2 regions of the Fervidobacterium gondwanense DSM 13020 genome follow, and region 1 is predicted to be linked to the other one. Evidence: predicted binding sites of a transcription regulator. Region 1 holds the regulator's gene; the other holds the start of a gene.
What was found. The regulator HrcA, encoded in region 1, represses chaperone genes, less so after heat shock. The targets are predictions, from matches to a motif close to ATTAGCACTCNNANNNTNNGAGTGCTAAT.
Positions count from the first base shown of each region.

Region 1 (9,281 bases):
ACATTCTATCAATTCTGCATTGCATTCACTACATCTTGGATTTCCTCGCGCTGTGCTTTGAATCTTTGACAGAACTTCTTCAATTTGTTCACTGACATTGTTGCTTAATACTAATATGCCTGATAGCTTCCTTGCCAATTCGCGAGATTTAGTAATTAGTAATTTTTTTATGTTTTTTGTCTTGACGACATTTTCTATCGTGGCCATATTTGAGCTTTTCACTATTTCAACGTCGTATCCTAAGATTCTGAGTTTCTTGCCGAGCTTAACAACTGTTAGATCGCATATGAAACCTACATTTGAGTCAAACGAATTCTGACTCTTATCGTTCATCTTTCGCGTCCTCAATACCCAAAGATTTAATCTCCCTGTACTTTGCAAGTTCTATCAGTCTCATTATTCTCTTATATTTCTCGTCATTGATGTTCTTTTCAAGCAAATCATGTTCTTTTTCAAGTCCCATCAATATGCTGTCAATCTCTTGATAAGTCATTCCAAATGCCTCTTCATCGGTCAAACCGGGGACAAGATCTGGCGTCGGTGGTTTTTTTATAATCTTCTCGGGTACATTTAGATACCTTGCAAGCTCAAAAACTTGTGTCTTATAAAGGTGTTTAATAGGTTCGATATCGACAGAGTCGTCGCCCCATTTTACGTAAAGTCCAAGTTTCAGTTCAGTCTTGTTCGTCGTTCCAACGACGCAGTAGTTGAGTTTTTCCGCTTCGAAATATAACTTACACATCCTTATCCTATGTTTGGATCTGTAGTATGCTATGCCTTTCAAGAAGAGCTCATCACCTGAATTTTGCAAATCCATGGCGTATGGGTCATCATATCTGTTCCACCTATTTTTTGCGTAGACTATTTTAAGTTTTTCGGGTATGAACAGCGCGGGTGGGAATAGTTTATAAGTACCTAAACCTGATAAAGCTTTTGTAATACTTTCTACTCTGTATTCAACACCAAAATGTTGGCAGACCAGCTTCGCATCTTCTATGCTTTGCCTTGAACTATCTCTTTCTGGTAAGATAAATGCTTTTATCTTAGCTTTTCCAACAGCATTTACTAACAGAGCGAGTACGACAGCTGAATCAATACCACCGCTGACACCTATCACAGCCCCTCTGTATCCGTGTTTCTCAATAAGTTCATTTATAAAGCGCTCTATTTTTTTACTCTCTACTTCTGGATTAAAGTTCATATTTTCACCTTCTACTTTATAGTGATTTACATTAGTATTCTATCACAATTCATTCCACAAAGTGGTAAAATATCAATTAGGTAGAAGTTGGGGGGAGAAATATGAAGTGGTTGGCTATAATGTTCCACTCACTTATGTTTTCCGTTGTGAATTCTTATTCGACGTTTTACAGCCTCTTCCCGAATTTTTCGTTCGGCTATTTTCCTGTTCTTTTTGTTATTCTATACGCTTTATGCTTGGGAGCAAAGGTGAGCTTAAGGGAAATTCTCTTGATTTCTGTTCTTTCGCCTATTTTTTCCTTTTTTCTCCTACAGTTCTTATCGTATCTTCTCTTCTCTGAGTACGCTACATACCAGATCTTACTCACAGTTGTTGCCAAAGGCTCGGTGGGATTTGGATTTGCTTGGATGCTTATAAGTGTTGTGGTTGGATCGATTTCTAATCTCGTGTTCTTTAAAAACAAGCACTAATTTTGTGAAATTGAAAAGACTAAAGGAGAGATAAGTTTGCGGGTATTTCTTTTTCTTCAACTCATATCACTTATCATCTTTGTTTACATAATGTATTTCGTTCCGTCGAATCTTTATTTGTTCTCAGTAATTGCTACTTTTTTGATTGTGAATACTGTCGGTATAACGTACTATGTTTTTAGAATGTGGGGTAAAGAATTAGTTAATGCGACAAAGCAGATCAAACTTTTGTATTTTTCACTCCTTGTAGTTGCAGTAGTTGGTTTGGGTTTCCTTTTTGCCAATCTGTTTAACATGTGGATTGACAGATATCCGATAGATACTTTGAGCAATTTCTTGAATGCGTTACTTGTGGTTTCAACATTTCTCTTGGTATCCTTTGGAGTATCTTACGTTGCTCTAAAAAGAGAGCTTGAGAGGCAGGTTATAGAGTATAAAAAGCTTAATGAAGCCCAGATGAAGTTAAGGATGCAGGTTTTCAGGTACAAAACTAATCCTCATTTTCTGTTCAATTCTATGAGCACTGCGGTTTCAATGATTGACCTTGGAGAAAGCAATGACAAATTGCGCGAGTATCTTATAAATCTTTCAGAGCTTTTTAGAGCAGTTCTGGAAGCTCCTGAAGTTTGGACGTTGAAAGATGAAATCTCCTTAGTGAAGAAGTATTTGGATATACAGAAGATCAGGTTGAGCAATTTTGACTATATGATAGACATTCAGCCGGAATGTGAGGGTGTGAAAATTCCGTCTCTAATCCTTCAGCCGATTGTGGAAAACTCGATAATTCATGGTGTAACCAAGTCTACAAACAGTGGTGTTATAACAATAGAAGCTAAGCAAACGGATGGATTTATTCTCTTGAGTATTCAAGACAATGGAAAGGGTGCATCAGAAATCGTGAAGGGTGCAGGTCTACAGATGGTTGAGAATTTGCTGAAAACGTTCGATAAGGATTCAGAATTAATTTATGAGACATCACCAGGAAAAGGAACAAAGGTATTTCTGAGATGGCTTGCTACCCGCTAAGAGTTTGACATAAAATTAGTGAATTGGAGGTAAAGGTGAGAATATGACTTGTGTAATTGTTGAAGATGAAAAGTTGCTTGCTCTTGTACTTGAAAAGATGTTGAAAGAGGAAGGTTTAGATATATTAGGCATAGCATCTAACGCACGTGAAGCTATCGAGATGATCAATACAAAAATGCCCGATTTGGTTTTTCTAGATATAAACTTGGGAGAATACGACGGTTTTTATGTTCTTGAAAACGTCAAGCATAGGCCTTATGTGATATTTACGACTGCTTATTCAGAATACGCTGTAAAGGCTTTCGAAGAAAATGCAATTGACTATCTTTTAAAACCTATAAGGGAAGAACGCTTGAAGACTGCTATCGAGAAGGTAAGGAAGATTATAGAAAGCAACAAAGAGGACGTACTTCAAGAGTCAAAAATGAGAGAATTCATAAAGAAGATGAAAAAAGAAAAATTCTCCGTCGAAGTTGACGGAGAGGTGTTGTTTTTGGATATCAGCAAAATTTTATACATTTACGCAAGCGAAGGTGAAGTAGTTGTCGTCTCAAATGAAGAAAAATTGACTACGAAAACTTCTTTAAAGGTTTGTGAAGAAAAACTACCTGCGGAAAAATTCCTTAGAGTTCATAAATCGTATATTATAAATGTTGAGCACATAAAGAAAATAATCAGGAATTACTTTGGGAGCGTGGCCCTCGAACTTTCAAATGGCGATATTGTGCCAGTTGGAAGAAATTACAAGGAGTCTTTAAAAGAGTTGCTCGAATAAGACTTAAGCACTTATATATTTGGCATTATCCTCAGTAGCCCAACAATTTTCCCTTCTTTCATACTGCTTCCGGATATAACGACTCCATCTTCTGATTTTAGAATGTTAAACAACATACCATATTCTGTGTCCAAGTATTTTTCTATAATAGTAGGTTTCTCCATATCCGTTCGGAAGATGAAAGAACCATACCACGGTATCTTTACGTCTTTATCGGTTTTATAACCAACAAACATGATTGTCTTGCTCTCATCTTTGTTATCTATTGTTGAAGAATCAACGGCTATCGAATGTATTCTCGCATTTTCTCCAAACGTTTTAAGGTATACGACTTGACCGCTTTCCGAAAGCTTTGCGATGAAGCCCTTTTCAACTCCTAAGGCATTTTGCGAATTGTTGCCAGCAGAGTCTGACGACAGTTTTTCGTAAACATATCCTGCGACGTAAATTGAGTTATTTGTAACAACTAAATCGAGAGGCCACAGTGTATAAGAGTTTGTTAACGTAGACTTCCAAACTAAATTACCCTTTGTATCGTAAGCTACAACGTATCCATCGTACCGATTCCCATCTGTGAACGAGTTTGAAGAACCGACAGAGAGAATCAATTTTTGTGCTTCAACATAGCCACCTGAATACGCTCTATCCCATCTTATACCGCCAAAGCTCCTGTCCCATAGAATCTTTCCATCTCTTGACAAGCTCACAATCCAGTAGTCGTGTTCGCCAAAATTTTGCGACACATCTCCGCCTTTTGCGTAATTATCACCTACGATGACGTATCCGTTCTCTGTTTTCAGAACTTTGTATGCTCTATCCCAGTCAGGTCCTCCGTAAACTTTGTACCAAAGGATTTTTCCTTGTTCATTGTATTTTATAAGCAGAGCATCGTACCTGCCACGGACTCCGAAACTTTTTGAAGAAGAAACCCCTACGACTATGTAACCGTCGCTCTCCTTAATAACATCATATGCAAATTCGTCTCCATCGTTTCCAAAAAACGTTTTTGAAATTATATTGCCATCTTTATCCAACTTTGCTAAAAAGATCTGGTATTTTTCCTTCTCGTTTGTCAGTACATCACCTACAACTAAATACTCGTCGTTGACTTTCAAAACCTTCGTTATTCGTGTTTCTTGCCCAAAGTCAAGAAAGATTTCTTTCTCCTCATTTACATTTTCGTTATTCGTTTTATCAGCTTGCTTCAGAAAAGAAAAAAGTTTCATTGTGTTATTTTCAGAGTTTATAATTGTGGAAAAACCAATGAAGAATAAACCTATCACTAATATCAAGAAAATAGCAGAAAAAAGCTTGAAACTATTGGATCCATTTCTGCTGTTCTTTCTACTGTTTGGAAGTCTTCTATACATTTTTTTGTGAGCATTTTCTAATTTGTTCCTGTCAAGTCTCAAACCTTAATACCCCTTTCTTTTGCTATTTCTTTCAAAAGTTCCCTTTCTTTACCTGATACCTTCTTTGGTATCGAAACTTTAAATTCTGCAACCAAGTTCCCGCGTCTACCTGTCCTTGTATTTGGAATTCCCTTGCCTTTGATAACAACTCTATCATTTGGCTGTGTGCCGGCAGGTATTTCTACCTCGATTTTCTCTTTATTCGGAAGTTCAACGAACGCTGTTCCTCCAAGAATTGCTGTTACGTAATCTATTGGCACAGTTACTATTATATCATCACCCTCGCGTTTGTAATCACTTGTTTGTCTGACTCTGATATGCACATACAAATCCCCGTATTCACCACCATAACTGCCGGCGTTTCCTTTCCGAGGAATTCGCAATACGCTTCCATCTTCGACTCCTGATGGTATATTTACCACAGCAGTGGTTCGCTTCTTTATCCTTCCACTGCCGCGACAGACATGGCATGTTTCTCCGGGAATCGAACCTGTACCACCACAAGCGTCACAAGTGTGCTGGTTAATAAATACTCCAAATGGGGTGCGTTTTTCTTCTCTTACAACGCCAGTACCGTGACATTTTGAACAGGTTACCCACTTACTGCCAGGTTCAACACCTTCGCCATGACAGTTCTCGCAAGCATCATATCTATCGTATTCAATTGTTGCATCCTTTCCAGTGAATATATCTGCATCTGTTATAACTAACTCAACATTTATATCTTCACCTCTTCGAGAGCTTCTGCGTGTTCCTCTCTGGGACGATTGAGAAGCTGTTGAAGTTCTCTGCCCTCCAAAGAATATGTTGAATATATCATCGAAATCTCTGAAAATGTCTTCAAATCCGAAACCAAAACCACCAGTGCCGAAATTTGTCCCATTCGGTTCGTATACATAACCGCCTTCACCTACGTAACCAAACTTATCGTACATTGCTCTTTTTTGCGGGTCGCTGAGCACTTCGTAAGCTTCTTGAATCTCTTTAAACTTCTGTTCCGCTTGCTTCTTTTTGTCTCCGGCGTGCCTATCTGGATGCCATTCTTTGACAAGCTTCTTGTAAGCGGCTTTAATTTCATCGTCAGAGGCATTTTTTGGAATACCAAGTATCTCGTAATAATCCTTTTTAGCTGGCATTATGCCTCACCTCTATTTTCCGCACTGCTTTCAGAGCTTTTACCTTCACTGTTGTCTTTGTTACTGTTTGTGTTCTCAGTATTTTCTGCAGGTTCTTTTTTCTTTCTTGGCTTGACTGCAACCTTTACTTTCGCAGGTTTAATAACCTGACCGTTGAAGGTATAACCATCTTCTATAACTTCGGTGATCGTGTATTCTTCCAAGTCTTCTCTTTCTTCCCTTTCGAATGCTTCGTGATTGAACGGGTCAAACTTGCCAGTTGCATCAATTTGTTTTAACCCCTCATTTTCAAGTGTTCTGACAAATTTCTCGTATATCTTTTCCACTCCAGTTTTGAATTCCTCGAGGTTGTTTGATAGCTCAAAATGTTTAAAAGCTCGTTTGAAATCGTCTAAGAGAGGTATCATCGCTCTCATAATCCTTAAAGAGGTAGCTCTGCTCGCATCTCTTATCTGCCTGTCGGCGTCTAACTTGTAATTTTCGAATGTTGCTTTTATAACCCGAGCCGCGTTTTGGATTTCTTTCAACTGCGCTTCGAGCTCGGAGATCTTTTCTTTTAACTCCTTGTTTTCCTTTTCAAGATTCGAAACTTCCTCTTTATTTTCAGTCAAATTATCTGTGTTATCTGAAGCAATTTTCCTTTCCTTCTCTTCTAAATTTTCCAGTTTTCTTTCCTTTTCCATATTTTTCCCTCCTCAGTTCATCTTTTATATATTTTATTAGTTTACGCATTTAACACATTTCACACATTTCTCGAGACTATTGTGAAGTATTCAGTCAATCTATTGAGCATGAATTCAAAGCTTTCGAACACATGATCATATCGGCTGAACTTATCAAATAAGACGGCGATTCGTCCTATTGGGTTGTTTTCCGCATAGAATGGTCCTATAATGACTGAGAAGTCATCCAAGAAACGCAAACCATGTTCTTTACCCACATAGACATCATTCTTGAGTTCTAAGAGGTCTTTGTAGAAAACATCGGTTGATACATAAGCAAGTATATTCTGCAGTTTTCGTAAATTAATCCTGTCGTTTGTTAAAAGGTTTGAAAGTCCTTCGGTGATATAATCCTCGTAGCTTTCCATCGATAAGCGTTCAGTTATCTCCAAGAATCCCTTGCTCATATTACTTATTTCAAAGCCGTTTATGCTATTGAGATTGTTTAACTTCGAGAAGATGTCTTTCAATTTCGTTCTGAATTCGTTAAGTGTTAGACCTTGAATCAGCTTGTTCAGGACTTCCTCAATGTGTGTTATCTCTTCGCCGCTATCGATTTCTGCATGTTGGAGAGGTATAGAAGAACTCAGACCAAGCGAAGTTACGACATTTGCAATAGAAAAGTTTCTGCTAACAGGTGTTATCACAATTCTTTTGATCCTAAGATTCAACGGACTTGGCTTCTCTATAACTACCATGCCTTTTGTTGATGAACTCAGCAATTTGGCTGCCCCAGTTAGCACTTTTTCCATATCGCCCATTGGGAAATTCGCAACTGTCTCAACGTGGGTGCTCTTTGACTTTATCTCATCTCTTATTTTTCTGAGTTCGTTAACGTAAAATCTCAAACCTTTATCGGTAGGTACCCTACCCGCCGATGTGTGTGGCTGATATATGTAACCAGCCTTCATCAACCTGTTCATGTCATTTCTGACAGTTGCGCCTGACCTTTCAAGTGCAGCGTTTTCTAAGACTCTCTTCGAACTTACTGGAGCTTTCGTGTTTATGTACTCTTGTACAATACAGTACAGCACTTTTTTCTGCCTTTCGGTGATGTCCATTCTATCACCTCCGGATATTACGAAATCGATAAAAGTATATCCTGTGAATTGTCAAACAAATTAGCAATCATATGTTTTGTCTGCTAAAATATTACCATAAATGTGTACTATTGTCAATTCTTTAGCTTTTGAGAAGTCCGAACATTCCTATCTTTTCAAGCTCAGGATTATGGTTTAAAATATTGTTGTGAACATGGTACGCTTTGCGAACCATTGATGTTCCATGAGAATTTTCGTGAATTCCTGTGAAAGGGGAATAATAATGGGGAAGAATGGAAACTGGAGAGTTTATCTTGCTGGAGTTACCGTTTCGCTGATATTTGGACTTTCTTTTTTGTTCACAAAGGCTGGCATTGAGTACGTGGGGATTTACACGTTTTTGTCTTATAGGTTTGGTATAGCAACCGCTGCTATTCTGTTGCTAAGTTTTCTGAAAGTTGTCCGTATAAGTAGGAAGCCTTACTGGAAGCTGTGGAAAGTTGTTATTTTCCAGCCTATAATGTATTTTATTTTTGAAACGAATGGTTTGAGGTACGCAACTTCTTCAGAGGCTGGTATGATAATAGCGATGATACCCATTGTTATTGCTTTTCTCAGTCCATTCATGCTTAAGGAAAAGCTACACTGGTTTCAGGTTTTGTTTGCATTCACAAGCTTCTTGGGCGTCTCTCTAATAGTTGGAGGCGGCGGATTTGAAAAAGGAGCTTTCATAGGAAAGGTGTTAGTTCTGTGTGCCGTCTTTTCTGCAGCACTTTATAATATTTTCTCGCGGAAGTTATCAGCGCTCTTCGAACCTATGGAAATAACATTCACAATGATGCTGACAGGTTTTTTGTTTTTCACAACCATGAGTTTAATCACTGGTCAGTTCGAGATAACGACGAATTTATCAGCAATTATCAGTGCTCTGTACCTTGGTGTTTTATCTTCAACAGTTGCTTTCTTCTTGGTAAATTACATGCTCAGCAAAGTCTCACCGACCGTTTCGTCTCTATTTTCTAATTTGACGACAATCGTTTCTGTATTGGCTGGTAGCCTGATTCGTCATGAAAAGATACTCTTTATTCAAATAATCGGTATGGTCATGATACTTGCATCACTTGTTGCCAATTCGTACCTTAGTTCGAGAGCTAAAAACAAGACCTCGGCTTGACGCCGAGGTCTTTTGTGTTTTTATATTTTGTTCAATTGTTATATTTCTTCTTCTTCAAGGTTTTCTGGAATGTTTATCTCTATCTCTTCTGGTTCGGATACTACCTGAGCTTCTTCTGCTGAGTACGCAACGCCTTCTCTGCCTTCCAAGTAAGCATCCGCTATCTTGGCTGCGATAAGAGCGATTGCCCTTATTGCGTCATCGTTTGATGGAATTACGTAGTCGATTGGATCTGGGTCACAGTTTGTATCTACCATACCTACGATAGGAATTCCAAGGTAATTCGCTTCTTCGACAGCTATCTTTTCTTTCCTCGGGTCCACGA
Region 1 covers NZ_FRDJ01000006.1:57,353-66,633, reverse strand. The annotation lists gene BUA11_RS06365 (Mut7-C RNAse domain-containing protein) at 1-333, opposite strand, end outside; gene nadE (NAD(+) synthase) at 323-1,201, opposite strand; gene BUA11_RS06355 (hypothetical protein) at 1,303-1,671, shown strand; gene BUA11_RS06350 (sensor histidine kinase) at 1,708-2,697, shown strand; gene BUA11_RS06345 (LytR/AlgR family response regulator transcription factor) at 2,741-3,472, shown strand; gene BUA11_RS06340 (hypothetical protein) at 3,484-4,884, opposite strand; gene dnaJ (molecular chaperone DnaJ) at 4,881-6,023, opposite strand; gene BUA11_RS06330 (nucleotide exchange factor GrpE) at 6,020-6,703, opposite strand; gene hrcA (heat-inducible transcriptional repressor HrcA) at 6,763-7,803, opposite strand; gene BUA11_RS06320 (DMT family transporter) at 8,066-8,956, shown strand; gene rpsB (30S ribosomal protein S2) at 8,995-9,281, opposite strand, start outside.

Region 2 (9,281 bases), on a different contig from region 1:
CCATCTTTTGAGAGGAATATTATGTTCCCTTGAGACTTTGTGATTACTGCGGGTCCAAATTTGTTAGGTACTTGTCGGCTGTAAGTTCCACCATTCCACAGGCCCTGCAGTGTTAAACCAGCAAATGCTGAGGATGCGATTAAAAGCAAGACAAAAAAGCTTAAAATTATATGGCTTGATTTCCTTGAATAATATGTTTTCATACTCTCCCCTCCTTAACTATCCGTTTTAGCCAGTCATAAGACTATACAGGTCAATTTTTCAAAACACCGCACTGCCGCAAATTCATGTCATGACCTCAACCTCAAAGGAAAATACACTTTCTGGAATTCAACGATACTTTTTATCCCTCCTTTCGGTCTTTTTTCTCTTTTAAAAAGCTTATTGAGATTTCACTCCTGGGACAAACACTGAAAGAATCCTTTTGAAAAATTGGAATTAGTCAATATTTATACATATCTATATTTAGACATTCGGTAAAATGTTTTCGTTCATTATCACCTTTTCACACCAACAAGTTAGATACAGTTCTAATTCAGTTCTACAAGTATGGTGTTGTCCTTATATCCTTACAAGAAGTTTATCTATCTTTTTCATATATTTTTATCGGAAGAAATTGCACATCCTTTAGCTGAATCTTATTGCACATAAAGCAGGAATTGTCCAATATCTCTCATCAAGTTACCGCTCAAGTCCTGAACGTTTATAACCGTGACGTAATAATAACCAAGAGACATAAACGTAGAAACTGAGAACGTTACAGTCTTACCATCAGAGGAAATATCCTCTGGCTCCATCTGAAGGTCACGATAAAAACCTGAGAATTCGTTTTCTTTTATAAGTAGCCTTGGAAGAACTGTGGTACTCACACCTCCAGGGTCATACACTTTTATTTTGAAGTTCACAAGCCCGGGGAATATGTAATTAGAACCAGTCCTTTTCAACTCGATATCATTTGCAAATAGTCCTATAAATTTCGGACCATTCCTATCTGGCACACTCACAACCGTCTCTGCAATTCCAGCCCTTCTATCAGCAGATTCTGCATATACAGTTATCGTGTGAGGTCCCTCCTCGACGTCCCACAGTGCGTATGTTATAGCTGGTGAACCTTCGGTTCCAGAGTTTGTTCTTATCGCCTTACCATCCACAAAGAAGACTACCTTTGTGTAAGTCACATTCTTTTCTTGAGGCACCATGGCTATAACCGCTGTGCTACCTGCGGTCGGGTTTGCAGGACTGATTTCAACTTCAAAGCTCAGCGCAGCTGAACCTACCAAAATCGTCTTTGCAAAGTGCGCCATATTTCCCTCTTTGTCGTACGCAACGATATTTAGCGTGTGTGTTCCGAGCTCTCTCTTACCGATAAGTACTGCTTTCTCAAATGTCTTCCCGTTTATGCTTTCGTCGATAATTTTCTGTCCGTCGAACTCCACGGTATACCTTGATAGTTCTTCGTTATCAAACAGCTTTACTGTGAAAGATATATCGCCATTCTCTGGGTAAAATGTTTTTGTATAAACGTTTATCGTTGGAGCTGCTCTGTCTATCTGCCTTACGTTGAACACAAGCTTTGTCGCATCTTCTGAATCGTACGCTCTTGATTTGACGAACAGTTCGACATCTCCAGAAGCATTCAGCTGTGGTAATCGCATGTAAACGTATCCCGGTTTCGAGGTTGTAGTGTAACTCAGCCAAGTTGATGACGGTGTCTTTCCCGACAGAGAGAGGTCAACAACAGGGTTTTCACTTTTCAGTTTTAACTGCAGTAATACCTCATCTCCCACGTACGGTTTTTCAGGGATCATCTTGATATCTTCAATATATGGCGGTATCACGTCAAAGACGGTTATTGTGCCTTCCTTTGTATACCATTTCCCTTCTGTTAGTGAGTATCCCGATACCGTTACCTTGTAAAATCCACCTTTTTCCGGTTTCCATGTATCCACATATGGATATTTTGTCAGAACCTTTACCTTTTCGAATGATTCATTTTTAATCCTTATCCGTATGTTTGAAAGCCCGGGTTCAAGCGGGTCAACACGGATTCCGATGTCTTGATTTACTTTTGAAACATTCGGATATGAGACCACGAACTTGTCAGTATCCGTGCTTGTAGTTGTTGAACATGAAGTAAAGAAGAAAATGGTCAATATAACAAGCAAAAAACTAACAAGTCTTGTTATCCTTGCTTTCCTACGGAACTTATACATAACAAAGCACCTCCTAAGTGCAATTTTGATTTTAGAAAGCCACCAATGAATAATTCTACAGCCTGCTTCGATTTTCCTTATTTTAAGAGCATTCAGTATTACTCTTCACTGCTCTTTGATTTCTTGGGCAAGTTTTTTCTAACGACATTTAGTATTATCGACTTATGACCAACATAGTTAACTATCTTGATTTTTCTATAGGTTATGGTATAATCTCATTGCAGTTTGGTCTGTTGTGTTCTTTTGTGGGGCCGTAGCTCAGGTGGGAGAGCGCTACCATGGCACGGTAGAGGTCGTGGGTTCAAATCCCATCGGCTCCACCAAATTTCAATAGATCGTGAAAAAGCCCTGAATTCTTCTCAGGGCTTTTTGTTTATTAATTTGTCGATTAGAAGCAAGATTAAATGTGACCTCTTAGATTTGTGATATAATAAAGCGAAGAAATTTACAGGTACTGCTTAAGACAGTTGAACACTTTCATTTGAGCCTATATTTAACAGCTACAAGGGGGGACGTATATGGATTTTGAAGCTATTAATGAGCGTATTTCAGAAATTATTAACAAACATACCGAGCTTGAGAAAAAGCTCTTCGTTGTTAATCAAAAAAACAACTATCTCTCTTCTTTGAATGAGGTCTTAGACGAACTTTCAGATATGGTTTCAGAAGTTTCTGAGAAGGTAGAAGACTGGCTTGATTACGTATCTGATTTAGCCGACAACATGGACGACTGGCTCGAGGAGTTCTACGACATGGTTGATCAATTTATAGATATGGCACAGAATTCAATAGACCAAATCGGTGAGTACGATGAAGATGATAATGAAGAGTACGATTTTGAAGAAACAGCTGAAAAAGTTGTAAGTGTATTTGAAACCTGGGAGAAACAGTTTTCTCAGTTGATGGAACTTGTAAAAACTGGAAACAATAAAGTTGTAGAGATGTTTTTGACCGTCAGTAAACTTCAAAATGAGGTTGATGTCCAATCGTTATCGAACATGAAACAGCTTGTTAGTCACTTAGTTGATTGGAAAAAACGTATAGAGTTGGCTGTAAGCGATTTTGAAAGGTGGAAGGACTTTGTTGAGAAGCAAGTTGAAGATTTTGAGGAGTTTCATGAAAATATCAAAGACGTATTTGAATGATGATGTGACTCATATATCGAGTATTAAGAAACTAAGGTACAAATATGTTGTTGAGTTTCTCAAAATGTCATGAATTTATCTGCACGATGAACATCTGAAAATTTTATCCAAAGAAAGAATAAGAAAAAAGAAGAAATGTGCAAATATTTCTGTTTAGATTTTAACATTAAGCTATATTCAGTCAAAACGGCAATTCACAAACTGCCCTTTTTTGTTATACTAAAATTAGCAAACGGAATATTAGAGTGATAATCAAACCAAATCTTAGACAGGAGGGGGTAAGAGTATGAAAGTGAAACCACTCGGTGAAAGGTTACTTATTAAGCCCATCATTGAAGAAAAAAAGACAGCAGGTGGAATTGTCCTTCCAGATGCTGCAAAAGAAAAACCCATGAAGGCTGAGATAGTTGAAGTTGGTAAGCTTCCAGAAGATTGCACACTGAAAGTTGGAGACAAGGTTATCTACAACAAGTACTCGGGAACAGAATTGAAGATAGACGATGAAGATTACATCATCATTGATGTAAACGATATTCTCGCAAAAATCGAAGAGTAAAGTAGAGAAATCAAGGAGGTGTGAGATATGGCAAAGTTGTTGAGATACAGTGAAGAAGCAAGAAGGTCGCTCGAAGCAGGTGTTGACGCAGTTGCAAACGCGGTGAAGATTACTCTTGGTCCAAAAGGTAGAAATGTTGTTATCGAAAAATCATGGGGAAGCCCAACGATTACGAATGACGGTGTGTCAATCGCAAAAGAAATCGAACTTGAAGACAAATTCGCAAACCTTGGTGCACAGCTTGTTAAAGAAGTTGCCAGCAAGACAAATGACGTAGCCGGTGACGGTACGACAACAGCAACAGTTCTTGCTCAAGCAATGATCAAAGAAGGACTCAAAATGGTCGCAGCAGGAGCAAACCCAATCCTTGTTAAGAGAGGAATCGATAAGGCTGTTGTAAAAGTTGTTGAAGAGATAAAGAAGATTTCCAAGAAACTTTCAAGCACAGATGATATCGCACATGTTGCATCCATCAGTGCAAACAGTGAAGAAATCGGTAAACTCATCGCTGAGGCAATGGAAAAAGTCGGTGAGGATGGAGTTATCACAGTCGAAGACAGCAAAACAATCGATACATACGTTGAGTTCACAGAAGGTATGCAATTCGACAGAGGTTACATTTCTCCATATTTCGTAACAGACCCAGAAAAGATGGAAGTTGTTTACAATGAGCCATTCATACTCATCACAGACAGGAAGCTTTCAAACGTCAAACCACTCATTCCAATCCTTGAAAAAGTTGCACAAACAGGCAGACCACTCGTAATCATCGCAGAAGATGTCGAAGGTGAAGTTCTTACAACACTCGTTCTTAACAAACTCAAAGGAACACTCAACACGGTTGCAGTCAAAGCTCCTGGATTCGGTGACAGAAGGAAAGCTATGCTCCAAGATATCGCAATCCTCACAGGTGGTATTGTTGCAAGCGAAGAAGTTGGAATCAACCTCGAAGACCTCACACTCCAGGATCTTGGAAGAGCAGACGTTGTGAGAGTTAAGAAAGACGAAACGATAATCGTCGGCGGTAAGGGTAAACCAGAAGAAATTAAAAAGAGAATAGCCCAGATTAAAGCTCAAATAGAACAGACAACAAGTGAATACGAAAAAGAAACATTGCAAGAAAGAATGGCGAAACTCGCAGGTGGAGTTGCAGTCATCAAAGTCGGTGCTGCAACAGAAACAGAACTCAAAGAAAAGAAACACAGAATCGAAGACGCACTCAGCGCAACGAGGGCAGCTGTTGAAGAAGGTATCGTTCCTGGCGGTGGAATCACGCTCTTGAGAGCAAGAAAAGTTGTTGAACCACTCTTGAAAGAACTCTCAGACGATGAAAAGCTCGGTGCACAGATAGTTTACAACGCACTCGAAGCACCAATCAGACAAATAGCTCTCAACGCAGGTTACGATGGTGCAATAATCATTCACAACGTGATGAGCAAGGATGAAGTAGCATATGGTTTCGATGCGCTCAAAGGTGAATACTGCAACATGTACGAACGTGGTATAATCGACCCAGCAAAAGTTACAAGAAGCGCACTCCAGAACGCTGCATCGATTGCAGGTATGCTCCTCACAACAGAAGTTCTCGTAGTTGAAAAACCAGAAGAAAAGAAGCCAGCAGCACCTGAAATGCCTGAATATTAATAAATGGAAAAACAATACAAAGGCGGTATCTTTTTAAAAGATACCGCCTTTTTTATATTGTGTGCTATAATAACTCTTGTCACGTTCTCCAACTTAGAAATATCTGGGCAGGTGTTCATGTTGCGCGTCAGACTCATAGCAGTTACCGACATACGGGGTATGATAGCGATAGATGAAAACGATAGAACGGAATGGGGAAGCCCTGAAGACAAAAAATTATTTAAAGAAATAACTACCTCTTCTGGCGTCGTAATAATGGGGCGAAGAACATTTGAAACCATCGGCAAAAAACTTCCTGGACGTCTGAATGTGGTGCTAAGTAGAGCTGGACAGTTTAAAAATGAAAAGCCGGATATCGTACTTTCAGGAGAACCAAGAGAGATTTTGAAAAGTCTTAAAGAAAGAGGATATCAAGACGTATGTGTTATAGGAGGTCAAGAAATTTTCACTCAATTTATCAACGCTGAAGTCGTCACTGATGTGTATATAACTATAGAACCGATTATCCTTCCAAGTGGTATTAATATATTCGACAAAATAGAGCGCATTTACAGTTTAAAGCTTGAAAAAGTTCAACTATTAAATGATATTGGTAGTATTCATATACATTATAAGATAAAGTGATTTGGAAGCGGAATATCAGGTTTGAAAAAATGAAATGTTCTGGTAAAATATACATCAGTGTGATTTTCTAATAGATTTGGAGGTGGGGAAATGGTTGCGAAGGACAAACGCACAGTAGCGTTGGTAGGTCATAACGGTTCCGGTAAGTCTATGTTAATGGTTGCTGCTTTAAACCTTGGTGGCATGGGTGTAACGAAAAAGGAAGTAGATTTCGACCCAATCGAAGCGCAGCGTGGTGCAAGTATAAACTCACATGTTGGTACGTTTAAATACGAAGGAAAACAGATTACGTTCATAGACACGCCTGGTTTCAGCGACTTTATCGGCGAAGTTATCAGTGCGATTTTTGTTTCAGAGAACGTTCTCAGTGTAGTTAACGCAACAGCCGGTGTTGAGATCCAAACGGAAAGGACATGGGCTCTTGCTACTCAGATGGAAAGACCGATAATGGTCTTTGTAAACCAGATGGACAAAGAAAGGGCAAGTTTTGAAAATTCAATTGCATCGTTAAAGGAAAGATTTGAAGCTAAGATAGTACCGATAGTATATCCTATTGGTCAAGAAGCAAGTTTCAAAGGTGTTGTCGATTTGATCTCTGGTAAAGCATACGTTTATGAAGGCGGAAAGGCAAAAGAAACAGACATACCAGCAGAAGTGAAAGACAAGGTTGAAGAGATAAAGATGTCAATCATGGAAGACATCGTTTCTCTTGACGATGCCTTGATGGAAAAATACTTTGCAGAAGAACCAATAACACCAGAGGAACTCTGGGTAGCACTCAGGAAAGGATTCGTCGAAAGACAGATAGTGCCTGTCCTTGCTGGCTCAGCTGAAAAGAACATTGGCGTCGATGTTCTCTTGAAAGTTATAAACAACATCGGTGCATCGCCACTGGAAGGTAAACCGTACAAGTCAACTCTTGAAAGTGGAGATGAAGTTGAGGTCATTCCATCAGAAACGGATCCATTCGTCGGATACACTTTCAAAGCAGTTGTTGATCCATTTGTTGGAAAACTGAGCTACATAAAGGTCATCTCTGGTAATCTCAAACCTGGAGACGCTTTCAACAACACATCACGCGGAACACAGGAAAAAGCAGGTCACCTCTACTTTGCAAAAGGTAAGGATACGTACGAAGTTGAAGAAGTATCCTGCGGTGACATCGTCGTTCTTCCAAAACTAAAAGAAAGTGCTGTAAAAGACACCGTAACGCACAAAGATAGAAAACTTACAATAATCTCGCCAGAATATCCGGAACCAATGATTTCAAAGAGCGTCAACCCGAAATCGAAATCAGATATTGACAAGATAAGCAACGGTCTCAGCAGACTTGCAGACTCAGACCCAACGTTCGGATGGGAATTCGATCCTGAGACATCCGAGACGGTTATCTCCGGTATAGGTGGAATGCACCTTGATGTCATGGTTGAAAGACTCAAGAACATATTTGGCGTTGACGTCGAAGTAGGTAAGCCAAAGATTGCTTACAGAGAAACGGTAATGTCAAAGGCAGTTTCTGAACACAAACACAAGAAACAAAGCGGTGGACACGGACAATATGGTCACGTTAAAATTGAAATAGAACCAGCTCAAAGAGGTACAGGGTTTGAATTTGTCGACAAGATAGTCGGTGGAGTTATCCCGAGGAACTTCATTCCGTCTGTTGAAAAAGGTATAAGGGAAGCAATGAAGAAAGGTGTTCTCGCAGCGTATCCTGTTGTTGATGTCAGAGTCACGCTCTTTGATGGTTCATACCACGAAGTTGACTCTTCCGATATTTCATTCCAAATCGCTGCAATTCAAGCATTTAAGAAAGGTATGCAACAGGCAAAACCGGTGCTCCTTGAACCAGTGATGTACGTTGAAGTATTCACACCAGACGAAAACGCAGGTGACGTAATGGGAGATATAAGTTCAAGAAGAGGTAGACCGATGGGTATGGAACCAGCCGGTAAAGGCATAACAGTTGTCAAGGCTGAAGTGCCACTCGCTGAAATGCTCGATTTCCAAGGCAGACTCTCATCTATCACAAGCGGTAGAGGCTACTTCACGATGAGATTTGAAAAGTACGATGTAGTTCCACCAAACATCCAAGAAAAGATAATTGCAGAGCGCAAGAAGTACCTCGAAGAACAAGCGGAAGAATAATAACCAAACAGCAATACAACGAGATAAGTCGGAGGGCAAAACCTCCGACTTTTTCTTTTTATGTAGGAATATTAAACACATTTGGAGAATACTTAAAATGGAGGTGGACCGATGAAAACAAGAAAAATAAAGTTTATAGCGATTGGAATTCTAATTGCGCTATCTGTTTTGGCATTGTTATTCTTGTACGGATACTCCAACTTCCTGACAAAACAAATCTATGGAGAAAAAGCTTCTCCATTTCAAGCGTGGCGTAATTACATGAGTTTGCTGTTTTCTAAGGTTCCTTTCGTGAAGAATTTTGTGCAATACGAACCGATAGAAGTGTTGACTGCGAGAGAGTACTTCGAAAAGAATTACCAAGCGTATTCGCAAGCACTTGAAGAAAAAATAAAAGAGCTTGAAACAAAAGAACAAGAGCTAAATAAGAAAGAAGAAGAAACGAAAAAGCTCTTTGAGGCTCTCAAATCTATTGAAGAAAGTTGGAAGGAACAGAGACTGAAAGAGGAGATGACAAAAGTTGCCGATACAACCTCACTAAAACGCTTAAACGATATAGTGGAAACTTTCCTAAATTCAGATGCCGTGCAGCTGCGCAGGTTAATGAACGCGGAAAACATGTCGATTGAAACACTGGCGCTGGTTTTTTCTAAATTACCGGCCGACACAAGAGCAGAGATGATTCAAGAACTCACCGCCGTGAATCCGCAGAAAGCAGCACAGGTGATTGAAAAAATAGGTGGAGTCGACCAGATTGTAAGCGATATAGAGATGAAGATTCAAGAGCTGGAATCGAAAATTTCAGAACTTGTAAACTTTGAAGCACAGCTGATAGATGTCAGCGGTTTCAACAAAGGGCTTGTCATGTATTTGAGCGAACTGAGCTACGATGAGATCTGGAATGTGATAAGCAAAGTTAGTTCAAAGCCACAATTGGTTTTGTACATACTA
Region 2 covers NZ_FRDJ01000001.1:220,052-229,332, reverse strand. The annotation lists gene BUA11_RS01035 (PQQ-binding-like beta-propeller repeat protein) at 1-203, opposite strand, end outside; gene BUA11_RS01030 (hypothetical protein) at 639-2,213, opposite strand; tRNA gene BUA11_RS01025 (tRNA-Ala) at 2,461-2,536, shown strand; gene BUA11_RS01020 (hypothetical protein) at 2,732-3,358, shown strand; gene groES (co-chaperone GroES) at 3,645-3,914, shown strand; gene groL (chaperonin GroEL) at 3,942-5,558, shown strand; gene BUA11_RS01005 (dihydrofolate reductase family protein) at 5,679-6,182, shown strand; gene fusA (elongation factor G) at 6,273-8,330, shown strand; gene BUA11_RS00995 (hypothetical protein) at 8,442-9,281, shown strand, end outside.
Region 2: a site for HrcA is predicted at 3,583-3,611, ahead of groES (co-chaperone GroES). Genes of this name have one in related genera too.